One region of the Allobosea sp. RCC_152_1 genome, then DNA from elsewhere that is predicted to be linked to it. Evidence: riboswitches for the same ligand, from Rfam matches in the RefSeq annotation. Region 1 holds a riboswitch; the other holds the start of a gene.

Evidence for each region. Region 1 has a riboswitch for thiamine pyrophosphate ahead of thiC (phosphomethylpyrimidine synthase ThiC). Riboswitches for the same ligand answer to the same signal wherever they lie in the genome.
Region 2: linked by a shared signal. The riboswitch ahead of thiO (glycine oxidase ThiO) and the one ahead of thiC (phosphomethylpyrimidine synthase ThiC) in region 1 are both predicted to bind thiamine pyrophosphate.

Annotation. Positions count from the first base shown of each region.
Region 1 is NZ_JBFUPU010000004.1:478,590-485,669, reverse strand. It holds gene AB6806_RS17045 (OmpA family protein) at 427-1,881, shown strand; gene AB6806_RS17040 (hypothetical protein) at 2,023-2,304, shown strand; gene AB6806_RS17035 (hypothetical protein) at 2,350-2,547, shown strand; TPP riboswitch at 2,625-2,729, shown strand; gene thiC (phosphomethylpyrimidine synthase ThiC) at 2,809-4,686, shown strand; gene AB6806_RS17025 (hypothetical protein) at 4,775-5,659, opposite strand; gene dnaK (molecular chaperone DnaK) at 6,004-7,080, shown strand, end outside.
Region 2 is NZ_JBFUPU010000001.1:698,370-705,449, reverse strand. It holds gene AB6806_RS03265 (thiazole synthase) at 1-579, opposite strand, end outside; gene thiS (sulfur carrier protein ThiS) at 581-778, opposite strand; gene thiO (glycine oxidase ThiO) at 762-1,787, opposite strand; TPP riboswitch at 1,840-1,941, opposite strand; tRNA gene AB6806_RS03250 (tRNA-Ser) at 2,186-2,276, shown strand; gene AB6806_RS03245 (DUF6065 family protein) at 2,865-3,608, opposite strand; gene AB6806_RS03240 (collagen-like protein) at 3,703-5,145, opposite strand; gene AB6806_RS03235 (DUF3008 family protein) at 5,942-6,130, shown strand; gene AB6806_RS03230 (SDR family oxidoreductase) at 6,181-7,038, shown strand; gene ligD (DNA ligase D) at 7,067-7,080, shown strand, end outside.

The DNA.
Region 1 (7,080 bases):
CCGCCGCCTCCGCCGCAGAGCCAGCCACGGCCTGCGCCGCCGGCCCTGCAGCCCCGGCCCGAGCGCCCGGCGCCGCCGAGCGCCGCGCCGGCTCCTCAGGAACGCCTCGCGCCGCCTGCCGCGCCTGCGCCGTCGCGGCCTGCGCCCGTGCCGCCGCCGGCAGCACAGCCCGGCGTGCCCCCGGTGCAGCGTCCGGCCGTTCCGCCTGCGCCGCAGCCCGGCGCTCAGCCGACCCAGCGACCCGTGCCTCCCGCGGCACCGACGGCTCCGGCCCAGCCCAACGCGGCTTCGCCCGGTGCGCCCCAGCCCGGCCTCAGGCCAGATCAGCGCCCGGCTGCGCCCGGTGCGATTGCGCCTGCGCCGCAACCCGGCGCGCAGCCGTCACAGCGCCCCCTGCCGCCGCCGGGAGCACCCGTGCAGCGGCCCGTGCCTCCGCCCGCGCCGACGGCTCCGGCCCAGCCCAACGCGGCGACGCCGGGCGCGCCCCAGCCCGGCCTCAGGCCGGATCAGCGTCCGGCTGCCCCCGGCGCGATTGCGCCTGCGCCGCAACCCGGCGCGCAGCCGACGCAGCGTCCCCTGCCGCCTCTGGGAGCGCCGACACAGCCGAACGCCGCTACGCCCGGCGCAACCCAGCCCGGCGCCCGGCCCGATCAGCGGCCCGTGCCGCCGAATCCGCCCGCCGTTCCCGGCCAGCCCTCGACCCCGGCTCAACCGGGTGCGGTTCCTCCTGCTGCGGCCCCGGTTCAGGGCCAGCCGAACCCGGCCGTGCCGCCCGGAGCTGCGCCCGGTGCCGCCGTGCCCGGCCGTCCCGGTGTCGCCCCGCCTGCGCCCGGCGCCGTGCAGGGTCAGCCGCCGGCAGGTCTTCCCGGCCAACTTCCCGGTCAGCCGCCCCAGCGTGAGGGGCGTCGCGGCGGCATTTCGCCCGGCGTCGCCGGGGCGATCGGCCTGGGCGCCGGCGTCATCGGTGGCATCATGGCGACCCAGGGCGCCGAGCGCTTCGACGACATCCGCAGGGAACGGCAGGAGCAGCGCGAAGGTGACCTCACCATCATCCGTGAACCCGGCCGCACCATCATCCGCGACGATGACGGCCGCGCCATCATCCGCCGCGACGAGGACCAGCGCTTCCGGGATCTCGGCTGGCAGGGCCGCGCCGAGCGCCGCGACGGCGAGACGCGCACCGTCTTCGAGCGGCCCGACGGAACGCGCATCGTCACCGTCACCGACGAGGAGGGCCGGCTGATCCGCCGCAGCCGCATCGGCCGCGACGATCGCGAGGTGATCATCATCGACAACACGCTGCGGGACCGTCCGGGGCGCTTTGCGGACGATGTCGTGGTGCTGCCCCCGCCGCCGCTGCCGATCCCGCGCGAGCGCTATATCGTCAATGCGGACCAGGCCGATGAGAGCCTGATCTACGAAACGATCATGGCCCCGCCGATCGCCGCGATCCCGCGTCGCTACACGCTGGACGAGGTCCGCTACTCGCCCGACCTGCGTGCCCGCATGCGCAGCGTCGATATCGACACGATCAACTTCGAGACGGGCTCCTGGCAGGTCACGGCCGACCAGGCGCAGCGCCTCGCGGTGATCGCGGATTCGGTGCGGCGTGTGCTGCAGGGCTCGCCGAACGAGGTCTTCCTCGTCGAGGGCCATACCGATGCCGTGGGTTCCGACATCGACAACCTCTCGCTCTCCGACCGCCGGGCCCAGTCCGTCGCCGAGATCCTGACGCGCGACTTCCAGATCCCGCCCGAGAACCTGACGACCCAGGGCTATGGCGAGCAGTATCTGAAGGTGCAGACGCAAGCTGCCTCGCGCGAGAACCGGCGCGTCACGCTTAGGCGCATCACGCCGCTGCTGACGGGCCAGAGTCGCTGACCGGCGCGGCGTCGAAACGCCGCTATCGCACAGAGCGGGGCTGCACTTTGTGCAGCCCCGCTCTTCGTCGGAAGCAAGGAACCGCCGCTTCGTTTCGCCAGTTCTATGTTCCGGAGGAGTAGTCCGAAGGGAGATGAAGCCATGAAGAAGCTCTCCTTGATGCTGGCATGCCTGCTTCTGGCCGGATCGCTTCTGGCGCCGGCCGCGCAGGCCCAGAGCACCTCGTCGCCCGGCCCTGCGGTCAAGCAGCGGGCGCCCGGCGTGCCGATCGCCCCGCAACCGGGGGAGGTTTCCCGCTTGCGGTCCGAGGAGCGAGGGCTGTTCCATCAATACGGGCGCGTGGCGCAGGACGGACGCGCGGCGCAGGAGGCCAATCGCGATCTGCCGATGCCGCGCGGCGTGCCTTCGATCATCGCGCCCTGAGAGGCGTTCAGGATTGTTCAACGCTTGCGGCCTAAGCATCGCCGCATGAGTGACGTTGCCGCCATCGCCCAAAGCCTCGTCTCGATGCAGTCAGCCTCGACGCAGCAGGCCCTCGGCACCGAGATGCTGCGGCAGAATGCCGAGGCCGAGCGCGGCGTCGTCGCCATGCTCGAGCAGGGCGCTGAGCAGGCGAAGGCCGTCCTCCCCGCAGGCCAGGGCCTGCAGGTCGATCGCACGGCCTGACGTTTTTTGCATGCCGGCCCCTGCGTGCCGGCTTTCCTTTGCCGGTTGCGTCTCCCCGGTCGAAGCCCTACCCTTGGAATCGTTCCGAGGGGTGCTCGCAAGGGCTGAGATGGCTGATGAGGCCGAACCCGTCGAACCTGATCCGGGTCATACCGGCGGAGGGACTGGAACGCGGGTCGGGCCGTACCTTATCCGCAGACAGCGACTGGACCGCTTCCAAACCCGGATCTCCTGAACCTTGGACCAAGGAGGAGATCCCGCATGAACGCCCATACCAAGCCGCAGAAGAACAGCGTCAAGACCGCGCCGCAAAGCGTGACCACGGGGCCAATCATCGGCTCGCGCAAGATCTATGTGCCGACACCCGAGGATGGCTCGATCCGGGTGCCGTTCCGTGAGGTGCAGCTCACCACGGACGCCGAACCGCCGGTGCGGATCTACGACCCGTCCGGCCCCTTTACCGAGACCGACGCGAAGATCGACCTCGATGCGGGCCTGCCCCAGCCGCGTCGTGCCTGGCTCGACGCCCGCGGCTTCGAGCGGGTCGCCGGGCGCGCGGTCACCGCCGCCGATAACGGCCATATCAGCGAAGCGCAGCTGGTTCCGGCCTGCCCGGCTGAGCGCCCGATCCTCGAGGCGAAGCCCGGCCAGATGGCGACGCAGTACGAATTCGCCAAGGCCGGCATCATCACGCCCGAGATGATCTATGTCGCCCATCGCGAGAATCTCGGCCGCGCCGCGATGCTCGAAGGCGCGCGCGAGCGTCATGCCGATGGCGAGAGCTTCGGCGCCAGCGTGCCGGAATTCGTCACGCCCGAATTCGTCCGCGAGGAGATCGCCCGCGGCCGCGCCATCATCCCGGCCAACATCAACCACCCCGAGCTCGAGCCGATGGCGATCGGCCGCAATTTCCTGGTCAAGATCAACGCCAATATCGGCAACTCGGCCGTCACCTCCGGCGCGGCCGAGGAGGTCGAGAAGCTGGTCTGGGCGATCCGCTGGGGCGCCGATACGGTGATGGACCTCTCCACCGGCCGCAACATCCACAACATCCGCTCCTGGATCCTGCGCAATTCACCGGTGCCGATCGGCACGGTGCCGATCTATCAGGCGCTGGAGAAGGTCGGCGGCGATCCGATCAAGCTCGACTGGGAGGTGTTCAAGGACACCCTCATCGAGCAGGCCGAGCAGGGCGTCGACTACTTCACCATCCATGCCGGCGTCAGACTTCCCTATGTTCCGCTCACGGCATCGCGAGTTACCGGCATCGTCTCGCGCGGCGGCTCGATCATGGCGCGCTGGTGCCTGGCGCATCACAAGGAGAGCTTCCTCTACGAGCGCTTCGACGAGATTTGCGACATCATGCGCAAATACGACGTCTCCTTCTCGCTGGGCGATGGCCTGCGTCCGGGCTCGATCGCCGACGCCAATGACCGCGCCCAGTTCGCCGAGCTGGAGACGCTGGGCGAGCTGACCCAGGTCGCCTGGAAGAAGGGCTGCCAGGTGATGATCGAGGGCCCCGGCCATGTGCCGATGCACAAGATCAAGGAGAACATGGACAAGCAGCTGCGCGAATGCGGCGAGGCGCCCTTCTATACGCTCGGACCGCTGACCACCGACATCGCGCCGGGCTACGACCACATCACCTCGGGCATCGGGGCTGCGATGATCGGTTGGTATGGCTGCGCCATGCTCTGCTACGTCACGCCGAAGGAGCATCTGGGCCTGCCGAACCGCGACGACGTCAAGACCGGCGTCATCACCTATCGCATCGCGGCCCATGCCGCCGACCTCGCCAAGGGCCATCCGGCCGCGAAGATCCGGGACGACGCGGTCTCCCGCGCCCGTTTCGACTTCCGCTGGGAGGACCAGTTCAACCTGGCGCTCGACCCCGACACGGCGCGCGAGTTCCACGACGAGACCTTGCCGAAGGACGCCCACAAGGTCGCGCATTTCTGCTCGATGTGCGGGCCGAAATTCTGCTCGATGAAGATCACGCAGGATCTGCGCGCCGAGGTTCTGGCGATGGGCGAGAACGAGCGCAAGGCGCTCGAAGCGCTCGCGGATGAAGGCATGGCGGCCAAGTCGAAGGAGTTCCTCGACAAGGGCGGCAGCATCTACCTCCCCGCGGCGGAGTGAACAGAGCCTCCGGAGGTCGCGACGCGGCTCGCGTTGCGGCCTTCGGGCGGCCGGAATAACCCGCCGGCTGTCGCGGACCGGGAAATCGCTACTGCGTGGGCGTAAGCGGGAGCGGCGCGGGTTTCGGCGCTGCCGGGCGCGGTTTCGGCTTGGCCGCCTGCTTCGGCTCGGTGCCGAGCCCGAGCCTCGCCCGCAGCTCGGCCGCGCGCCCCTCCGTGACCCGCGCGGCGCAGAAGCCGTATTGGCCCTCGCGCTGGAAATCGCGGCAGATCATCTCGCGCTCGCCCGAGAAGCCGGCCTGCTCGCGGGCAAGCGTCCGCTGGTCGACCGCGTTCGCCTTCGCCGTCAGCGTCCGGTAGCCGTCGCGCAGTGCGCGCTCGGCCGCGCCGCGCGCACGTTCGATCGCCTTGGCCTGGCTCGCGACGACACCCTGATCCGGCCCCCAGAGCCCGCGCGGATCGATCCGGCATTGCGCGGCTTCGACGATGCAGGGCGCGGCTGGCTCCGTCACCAGCAGGGCGCCGTCGAGCACGTCGAAGACGATCGGGCAAATCGGCGCCTCCAGCCTGTAGCGTGGCAGGCCCGCCGGCTTGCCGAGGGGGGTGACGGGAAGGGGCGCATCGCCGAAAGAAACGGCGCAGGGCTCGACCAGATTGGCGGCCTGATAGCCGTCGAGATTGAGCTTCAGCCCGTAGCCGCTGCCGAGCTTCTCGAAGACGGCGGTACCATGGTGGCCGTTCAGATGCAGGGTCTTGCCGAGGATCGCCTCCTCGCCCGCGATCTTGAGGGCCGGCAGGCTCTGCTGGCGCGGCGCCGCAGGCGCGCCCGCCGCCGGCGGGGCGGCCTGGTGGGTTCCCGGAGCGTTGAAGGGCTGGGCGCCCGGCAGTTGCAGTGGCTGCGCCCATGCGGCGGTGCCGGCGGCTGCCTGAAGCAGCGCTGCGAGGCCGAGGACGATGCGCTTGCGTGCTTTCATCGGGTTCATGTCAAGCCAAACGGCCTTTTGAATGAGCCGTGCTTTTGGCGTGCGCAAGGACGCAAAGGCCACACTCGGCCGGGAAAGCGCCGCAAAGATAACGTTAGGGCAAGTCCCGCCGCATACTCGGGAATGTGTAATCCCCGATTCTTAATCGGCTCGCCTGTCTTGCAAGGGCGGGAACACCCTCACTATATACGCGCCCAAGGGGCGGTTTCACCACCGTCAAACGTGGAATGCCGGGTCGTTCGCCGCTGAAGCGGGTGCGAGCCGGTCCATGGGCCGGCAGGCGGCGTGAACGCGTCGCAGGTCGGCGATCTGCTCAGTCGAAAGGGATCCCATCCATGGGTAAAGTCATCGGTATCGACCTTGGCACGACCAATAGCTGCGTCGCAGTGATGGAAGGCTCTACACCGAAGGTCATCGAGAATTCGGAAGGCGCGCGCACCACGCCCTCCATCGTCGCCATCACGGATGACGGCGAACGCCTTGTCGGCCAGCCCGCGAAGCGGCAGGCCGTCACCAATCCGGAGCGCACCTTCTTTGCGATCAAGCGCCTCATCGGTCGGACCTACGACGATCCGATGACGCAGAAGGATCTCAAGCTGGTCCCCTACAAGATCGTCAAGGCCCCGAACGGCGACGCCTGGGTCTCGGCCGACGGCAAGGAATATTCGCCGTCGCAGATCTCGGCCTTCACGCTGACCAAGATGAAGGAAACGGCGGAGGCCTATCTCGGCCAGCCCGTCACCCAGGCCGTCATCACGGTTCCCGCCTATTTCAACGACGCCCAGCGCCAGGCGACCAAGGATGCCGGCAAGATCGCCGGCCTTGAGGTCCTGCGCATCATCAACGAGCCGACTGCGGCCGCGCTGGCCTATGGTCTCGAGAAGAAGTCGTCCGGCACCATCGCGGTCTATGACCTCGGCGGCGGCACCTTCGACGTCTCGATCCTCGAGATCGGCGACGGCGTCTTCGAGGTGAAGTCGACCAACGGCGACACCTTCCTCGGCGGCGAGGATTTCGACATGCGCCTCGTCGAGTATCTCGCGGACGAGTTCAAGCGCGAGCAGGGCATCGACCTGAAGAAGGACAAGCTCGCCCTCCAGCGCCTGAAGGAAGCGGCCGAGAAGGCCAAGATCGAGCTGTCGAGCGCCGCGCAGACCGAAATCAACCTGCCCTACATCACGGCGGATGCCTCCGGTCCCAAGCACCTCGCCATCAAGCTTTCGCGCGCCAAGTTCGAGAGCCTGGTCGACGACCTGATCCAGCGCACCATCGAGCCCTGCAAGAAGGCGCTCAAGGATGCCGGCCTCTCGGCGGGCCAGATCGACGAGGTCGTCCTCGTCGGCGGCATGACCCGCATGCCGAAGGTGCAGGAGGTCGTGAAGCAGTTCTTCGGCAAGGAGCCGCACAAGGGT
Region 2 (7,080 bases), on a different contig from region 1:
CGCGGCGTGGGACGGCAGGCCGATGCCGGCATCGACGACGAGCGGGATGTCCGGGAAATGCTGGCGCATGGTGCGCAAGCCATAAGGGTTGTTGAGGCCCCGGCCGGAGCCGATCGGCGCGCCCCAGGGCATCAGCACCTCGCAGCCGGCATCGAGCAGGCGGCCACCGACGACGATGTCCTCGGTCGTGTAGGGAAAGACCTTGAAGCCGTCATCGGAAAGGATGCGGGCCGCCTCGACCAGGGCGATCACGTCCGGCTGGAGCGTGTCGTCCTCGCCGATGACCTCGAGCTTGATCCAGTCCGTGCCGAAGACCTCGCGCGCCATCTGGGCCGTCGTCACGGCCTCCTTCACCGAGTGACAGCCGGCGGTGTTGGGCAGCACCTTGACGCCGAGCTCGCGGATCAATGTCCAGAACGCCTGCCCTGCCCCACCGCCGGCCGATTCCCGGCGCAGCGAGACGGTGACCACCTCGGCGCCCGAACGCCTGACCGCCTCGGCCAGGATGGCGGGCGACGGATATTGCGCCGTGCCGAGGAAAAGCGGATTTTGCGGCTCGAAACCGTAGAAGGACGCCATCTCAACCTCCCTGCATCGGCGCGACGACCTCGATGCGGTCGCCGTCGTTGAGTGCGGTCTCGGCGCGCTTGCGGGCCGGGACGAATTCGCCGTTCACAGCGGTGGCGACGATCCGGCCGGCATAGCCGAGCTCGGCCAGCGCCTCGGCCAGCGTCTTGCCCGCGATGTCCTGGGGCGCGCCGTTAAGCAGCAAGGTCATGCAGCATCTCCGGTCGGGATTGCGGGTTCAATACGGCATCGGCCGCCATCCGCGCCATGGCGGGGCTGAGCAGGAAGCCGTGGCGATAGAGCCCGTTGACATGGATCACCCGGCCCCGGCGCGTCAGCCGCGGCAGGTTGTCGGGAAAGGCCGGGCGGGCATCGGTGCCGATCTCGACGATCTCGGCCTCGCCGAAGGCCGGATGCAGCGCATAGGCCGCGCCGAGCAGTTCGAGCATGGAGCGGGCCGAGATGCGCCGGCGCGCGCCGCTCTCGATCATGGTCGCGCCGACCATGAAATGCCCCTCGGCGCGCGGCACGATGTAGAGCGGAATGCGCGGGTGCAGCAGCCGGACCGGACGCGACAGCGCAATCTCGTCGCTCTTCAGGATCAGCATCTCGCCCTTGACGCCGCGCAGATCGGGCAGGACGTCGCGGGCCGCAAGCCCGCGGCAATCGAGCACGATATCGGCGTCGAGCTCGGCCGGCTCGACCGGGCTCTCGAAATGGATCGTCCCGCCTTGCGCGAGAATCTTGTCGCCCAGGGCCTTGATCGCCCGGCGCGGATCGAGATGCGCCTCCGCTGCGAAGAACAGCCCGCGCCCGAAGCGCCCGACGAGATCGGGCTCCAGCCGCGCGATCGCCTCGCCGTCGATCTCCTCGAAATGGCTGGTGCGCTGGCCGAAGCGGCGCAGCTCCGAACGATCCCGGCTCGGCGCGACGACGAGCGTGCCCTGTCGCGCGACCTCACCCGTATGCCGCTCCCACCAGCCGGCCGCCTCCTGCCCGAGCCGCACCACCGGCTCCTCGGCGCTCTCGCCCTCGCACCAGGGCGCCAGCATGCCGCCGGCATACCAGGAGCAGGCCTCGGCGCCGATGCGCGGACCGCGCTCATGGATGACGACGGCCGCGCCCCTGTCGAGCAACTCGACGGCGCAGGCGAGGCCGACGACGCCGGCGCCGACGATCGCGACGGTGGTCTGGCTTGGCCGATGCGGCAACTGTGCCATGCGCTTCCCATGCTCCCGGGGAGGCAACGGCCGGAGGCGCGATGCAGAGAACTGCGAGCCGAGGACCGTTCCCTTCGCCGGCATTACCCGGATCAGGTACGATGGGTTGGCGTGAGCCACGCCTCTCAGCCTCTCGGCACCCCAACGGACGCGCTCAATCTAGTGAGCTGGGCCCCAGAGAGCAAGGCGAGCCGATGCATACCGGCCTTTCCGGGAGATCGCCCGGCTTGACGTCTCCCTTACCAAGGGAGTGCTTCCGTCGCTCCTGCGCAGCCATATCCCCTCCCGTGTGAAGGGAGTGATCGCCCGCCCCTGTCGACCAGGAGAATTATCCTTGGTGCAAAGTGGCCGGCGAGGCTTGTCAAACGGCGTCACGATCGGGCATAGAGCCTTGCGCTGGAGACGTGGCCGAGAGGCTGAAGGCACTCGTTTGCTAAATGAGCATACCCCACAAGGGTATCGAGGGTTCGAATCCCTCCGTCTCCGCCACTCCTACCCCGTTGATTAGTAAAGACAGTTCTAAGCGCTGCCGAGCACGATAGACGGCGGCCTACACATGGCAGGCTGCCTCTGGCAGCGCGGAGCCCGATTCTGGTTCCAGATCGCCATTCCGATCTCCGAGGGGCGTTCGGGAGCACTCCTGTTCGGGTGCCCCTGCCCTGTGACGATCATCGGGACGCGTCGCGTTATGCCCGCCGACTCGCCGGTATCGCCGAGAGCTGGTTCAGGGAGTTGAAGAAGGAGCGCCTCACAGGGTTGCCGTCATCTCCGGCTGGAGGCCGCCGACTTCTTCGCACGGCCCGGACGCAGACCTTCCTGATGTCAGCAAGGGTGGTTTGTGTTGAAGAAGTCGGTGTTGCTGTGGGCTTGAGGTTCTGTTTCCGTCGTCCTTGCGGAGGGCGGCGTGATGATGGGCGAGCGGACGGTTGCGCAGGAGGCACTGTTCTACGAGTTCAACCTTGAGCGGCATGTCCCGGCCAGCCGATGCAGCGGCCCCATGGCGCGAGAGACCCGACCTTCAGACGCCTCAAACCCGACGGGTGGTCAATTCAGTCTCCACCGGACACCGCAAACACCTCATATCTTCGATATCGGCGGTGCGTCGGACCAAGTCGGCGCCTTGAGACTTCGCTTCACCCGGTGATTCTCGCCTGCGACGGACTGCCCGGTCGGTGATTTGCCCACGAGGTAGTTCTTCTGCCATTTCTGCTCCACCGTAAGGGGGTCGCCGAGACCGATAGCAGCGTTGAATCTAACCCGCTCGCTGTTCCAGGATTTATATTCCCGGTGCAGGGCTGGATCCTCGGTAATGGGTCGAATTACCGGCTGTACGCTCTCGATGGTGACAGCTGGCACCATGGTGACGAAGCAGAACGGCTCATCCTTTTCGAAATGCACTGTGCCAGGCCGGGTGAATTTCCAGTTCATGGTAAAGCTGAAGGGTAGCCAGCCGGTCTCCACCAGCCCGTCGAGCGGGTGGATGCCGTCTTTGATGCGGTTGGGCGAGCCGCGGACCGACATCATCCAATCCGGATCTGTCCTGAACAGGTAGCCCGGATGGAAACTCAGGATGCCGTGTCCGAAGAACACCCCGGCTTGGTGCAAATGGGTACCTGGCTCGTGAGGACGAAGGGTGATGTCCTCCTTGCCATTCCAGCCGTTCCAGGTGGCAGAGAAGCCAGCCGGGTTGAGCAACTCCCAACCATTGGCGTTGGCAATTAAAAGCGGCGTGCACCGATTTGCGAAGTGCTCGCTCGTGGCATCCATCCAATCGCGGCCGGTCGGAGCCGCGACGAGCTGTGGTGCCCGATCGATCAACACGTAACAGTCAAGTCTCGGTCCTGTCATCATTGGGCTTTCGGAACGAACTGCGTCATCGGGGACCTCGTTGCCGAGCTCCGGCCCCTTCGAGATCTCAGCCGGAAGGACCGACAGGGCCGACAGGACCGGTAGGGCCTTCAGGGCCGGAAGGGCCTTCAGGGCCGACAGGGCCAGCAGGGCCGACGGGGCCGGAAGGGCCAGCAGGGCCGGAAGGGCCTTCAGGGCCGACAGGGCCAGCAGGGCCGACAGGGCCGACAGGGCCGGAAGGGCCAGCAGGGCCGACAGGGCCGACAGGGCCGGCAGGGCCAGGAGTACCGGCAGTGCCAGGAGCACCGGGAGCGCCAGGAGTACCGGCAGCGCCAGGAGCACCGGGAGCGCCAGGAGCACCGGGAGCGCCAGGAGCACCGGGCTGCCCAGTTGCCGTGTTCTTGCGCGCCCTCGGCAGGTCGCCCGCATCGCGGCCGATATAGGTCGGCATATAGTCTTCGCGATCGCGCCGGATGAGAGTCTTCTCGCCGAGCCACGGCGACACGTCGTTGGTGCCACTGGAGCCGAAATAGACGCGCAAGCCCGCTAGGAAGCTGAACTCGTTTCCGGAGGAACGGCCGAAGCCGCCATCCGACTTCTTGCCATAGGCGGCGTCTGCGAACAGCGAGGCGGCGGTATTGCCGAAATTGGCGAGATACTCCGCGCCACCCACGAGCTGGTTGCGGCCGCTGGTGTAGCGGTGGCCGATGTTCAATTTGAGGTTATCGGTCACGTACCAGGCAAGGCGCACATCATCGAAGAATCTGGTTTTGTCGTTGCTGGCCACCAGGAAGCTATTGCCGACGCCGCTATAATTGTTCCACTCGACGCCCGCGAGGCCCTCCAGAGTGAAGCGGCCGAAATAGAGCTGGCCTTCGATGCCGCCCTTGGCGTTGTACATGCCGGTATTGCCAGCGCCGGAGATATTCGCTCCCCAGCTCCCGGTGCCATACAGATAGCTGCCGTAAAGCCCAAGCGCGCCGACCCCAGGGTCGCGCCAGAACAGATGCGCCGCAGCGCCGCCCAGGGCTGTGTTGGAGGCCATGCCGCCTATGGTGTCGACCTGAAACCCGAAGGCGGAGCCAAGCGGCAATGCGAGCAGGCCACTGATCTCGCCAAATCCGGAACGGCCGTTGTAGCCGCCGCCCGCTTCGAGCCGGACATTGGTGGCGCTGACGGCCTGGGGGCCGGTTCCGCGCTGGGCGCCCGGCATAACGCCGTCGCCTTTCGTGACGAGGTGCCGCGGCTGAGGAGCACCTCTACCGCCAGACGGACCCTTCAGCCGCGAGATTTCGGCATCGGCGGCCTTCAGCTTGATTTCAAGCGACCTCTGCTTGGCCTGAAGCTCGGTGACGAGCCTGAACAATTGCTCATTGGAGACGCCCTGCGCCTGCGCTGGTGTGATCGACCAGACGGCACAGGCAATAGCCAGCGCAGAGCACCCGGCTCGCAAATTCTTCTCGCTACCGGCGATGAGAGCCGTCTTACCCTTGATGCCGTGATCGAGCATGTTCGCCCCCCCCCTGATCGCAGTAGTCACACCGCGACCTCTGCCGGAGCGGAACACATTTCGGGCGTCTGACCAGAGCAGCGACAGTATCTGCTCCTGACTCCTCTTGACGGGATGTCTATTTTAAGCCGTGCGTCGGGCACGGAAAGATTCGCGGCTTTCCGGCTCTTTCAAAGATCGGTACGAGTATCGGTCAGCGCGAACCCGGCCTTGTCCAGGCCCTCCACGATATGGGCGATCTAATCTTCCTGGAACGTGCGCCAGCGCCAATCGACATAGATTTCAATGGCGTATATTGACCTCAAATGGCGCATAATTGGGATATTCGTCTCCGCTCTGGCTCTGACACCGAGATACCCTCAGACGCCCGTAATCATAACGCGTACGAAATAGCGCTTCTCATCAATGCTTATATTTATATAAATCTTAAAATCATCCTCGTAATCACACTTGCGATACTATTCCAGAATCGGGACGCCATATGCCATTGCAGGACGGCAGCATTCGCACGCTGGACGAGTTCGACGCCCTCTTCATAGCGCTCCATGACGTAGAGGCGATTGCCCGGCGGATCCCGGGTTCGGGGCTATGGCTCGCCGCCCCGCCCGCTCGAATTCCTCGAACTTCCCCATTGCGAACAGCACGGCGCAGGGTGTGCGCCAGAGTCGAGTGCAGCGGGAACCTGCAGCCCCCCGGCGTGTTCGTCTTCACATCAGCCATATCCGGATGTGATTCGCCAATTCGGGCGCTTTGACCAGTCGGAATGGCAATCGACGCCCCTGTGAAGGAGGAGATCATGCCGGCAAAATCGGCTGCGCAGCAGAAAGCCGCCGGCGCCGCTTTGGCGGCCAAGCGCGGCGCCATGAAGAAGAGCGGGCTCAAGGGCGCATCGAAATCGATGGAGGCATCGATGAGCGAGGCCGAGCTGGAAAAGATGGCCTCGACCAAGCGCAAGGGGAAGAAGGAACACGCTTCCAAGCACTGACCGCCTAGGCGCGGAGGCCGAGCCGGGCTCCGCCAAGCAGGAGAGCCGCGATGACCATCCGTTTCGAACCGCCCTTTCCAGAGCAGAAGCAACCGATGCCGGGCCGAACCGACGCGATGACGCCGCGGCCCGACCATGGCGAAACGAGTTATGTCGGCTCGGGGCGCCTCAAGGGCAAGCGGGCCATCATCACCGGCGGCGACAGCGGCATCGGCCGGGCCGTCGCCATCGCCTTCGCGCGGGAAGGAGCCGATCTCCTGATCTGCTATCTCAGCGAGGACGATGATGCGGCCGAGACCGCCCGCTGGATCGAGGAGGCCGGGCAGAAGGCGGTGCTGATGCCCGGAGATATCCAGCACCCCGCCCATTGCCGGGCCATCGTCGAGCGGGCGGCAGATGAGCTCGGCGGGCTCGACATCCTCGTCAACAACGCCGCGCATCAGGCGAGCTTCGATGCGATCGAGGAGATTTCCGACGAGGAATGGCAGCTCACCTTCGCCGTGAACATCCACGCGATGTTCTACCTGACCAAGGCCGCCGTGCCTCACATGAGGCCGGGCTCCTCGATCATCAACACGGCCTCGGTGAATGCGGACAAGCCGAATCCGAGCCTGCTCGCCTATGCGGCGACCAAGGGCGCCATCCAGAATTTCACCGGAGGCCTGGCGCAAATGCTCGCAGGGAAGGGCATCCGCGCCAATGCGGTGGCGCCGGGGCCGATCTGGACGCCGCTCATCCCCTCGACGCTGCCGGCGGAGAGCGTGAGCCAATTCGGCAAGCAGGTGCCGATGCAGCGCCCCGGCCAGCCGGCCGAACTCGCGACGGCCTATGTCATGCTGGCCGATCCGCTCTCCAGCTACGTCTCGGGCGCGACCATCGCCGTGACCGGCGGCCATCCGATCATCTGAGGTACATCCGAAAGACGAGGGCGAAGCCTTGGCCGGAAAGCT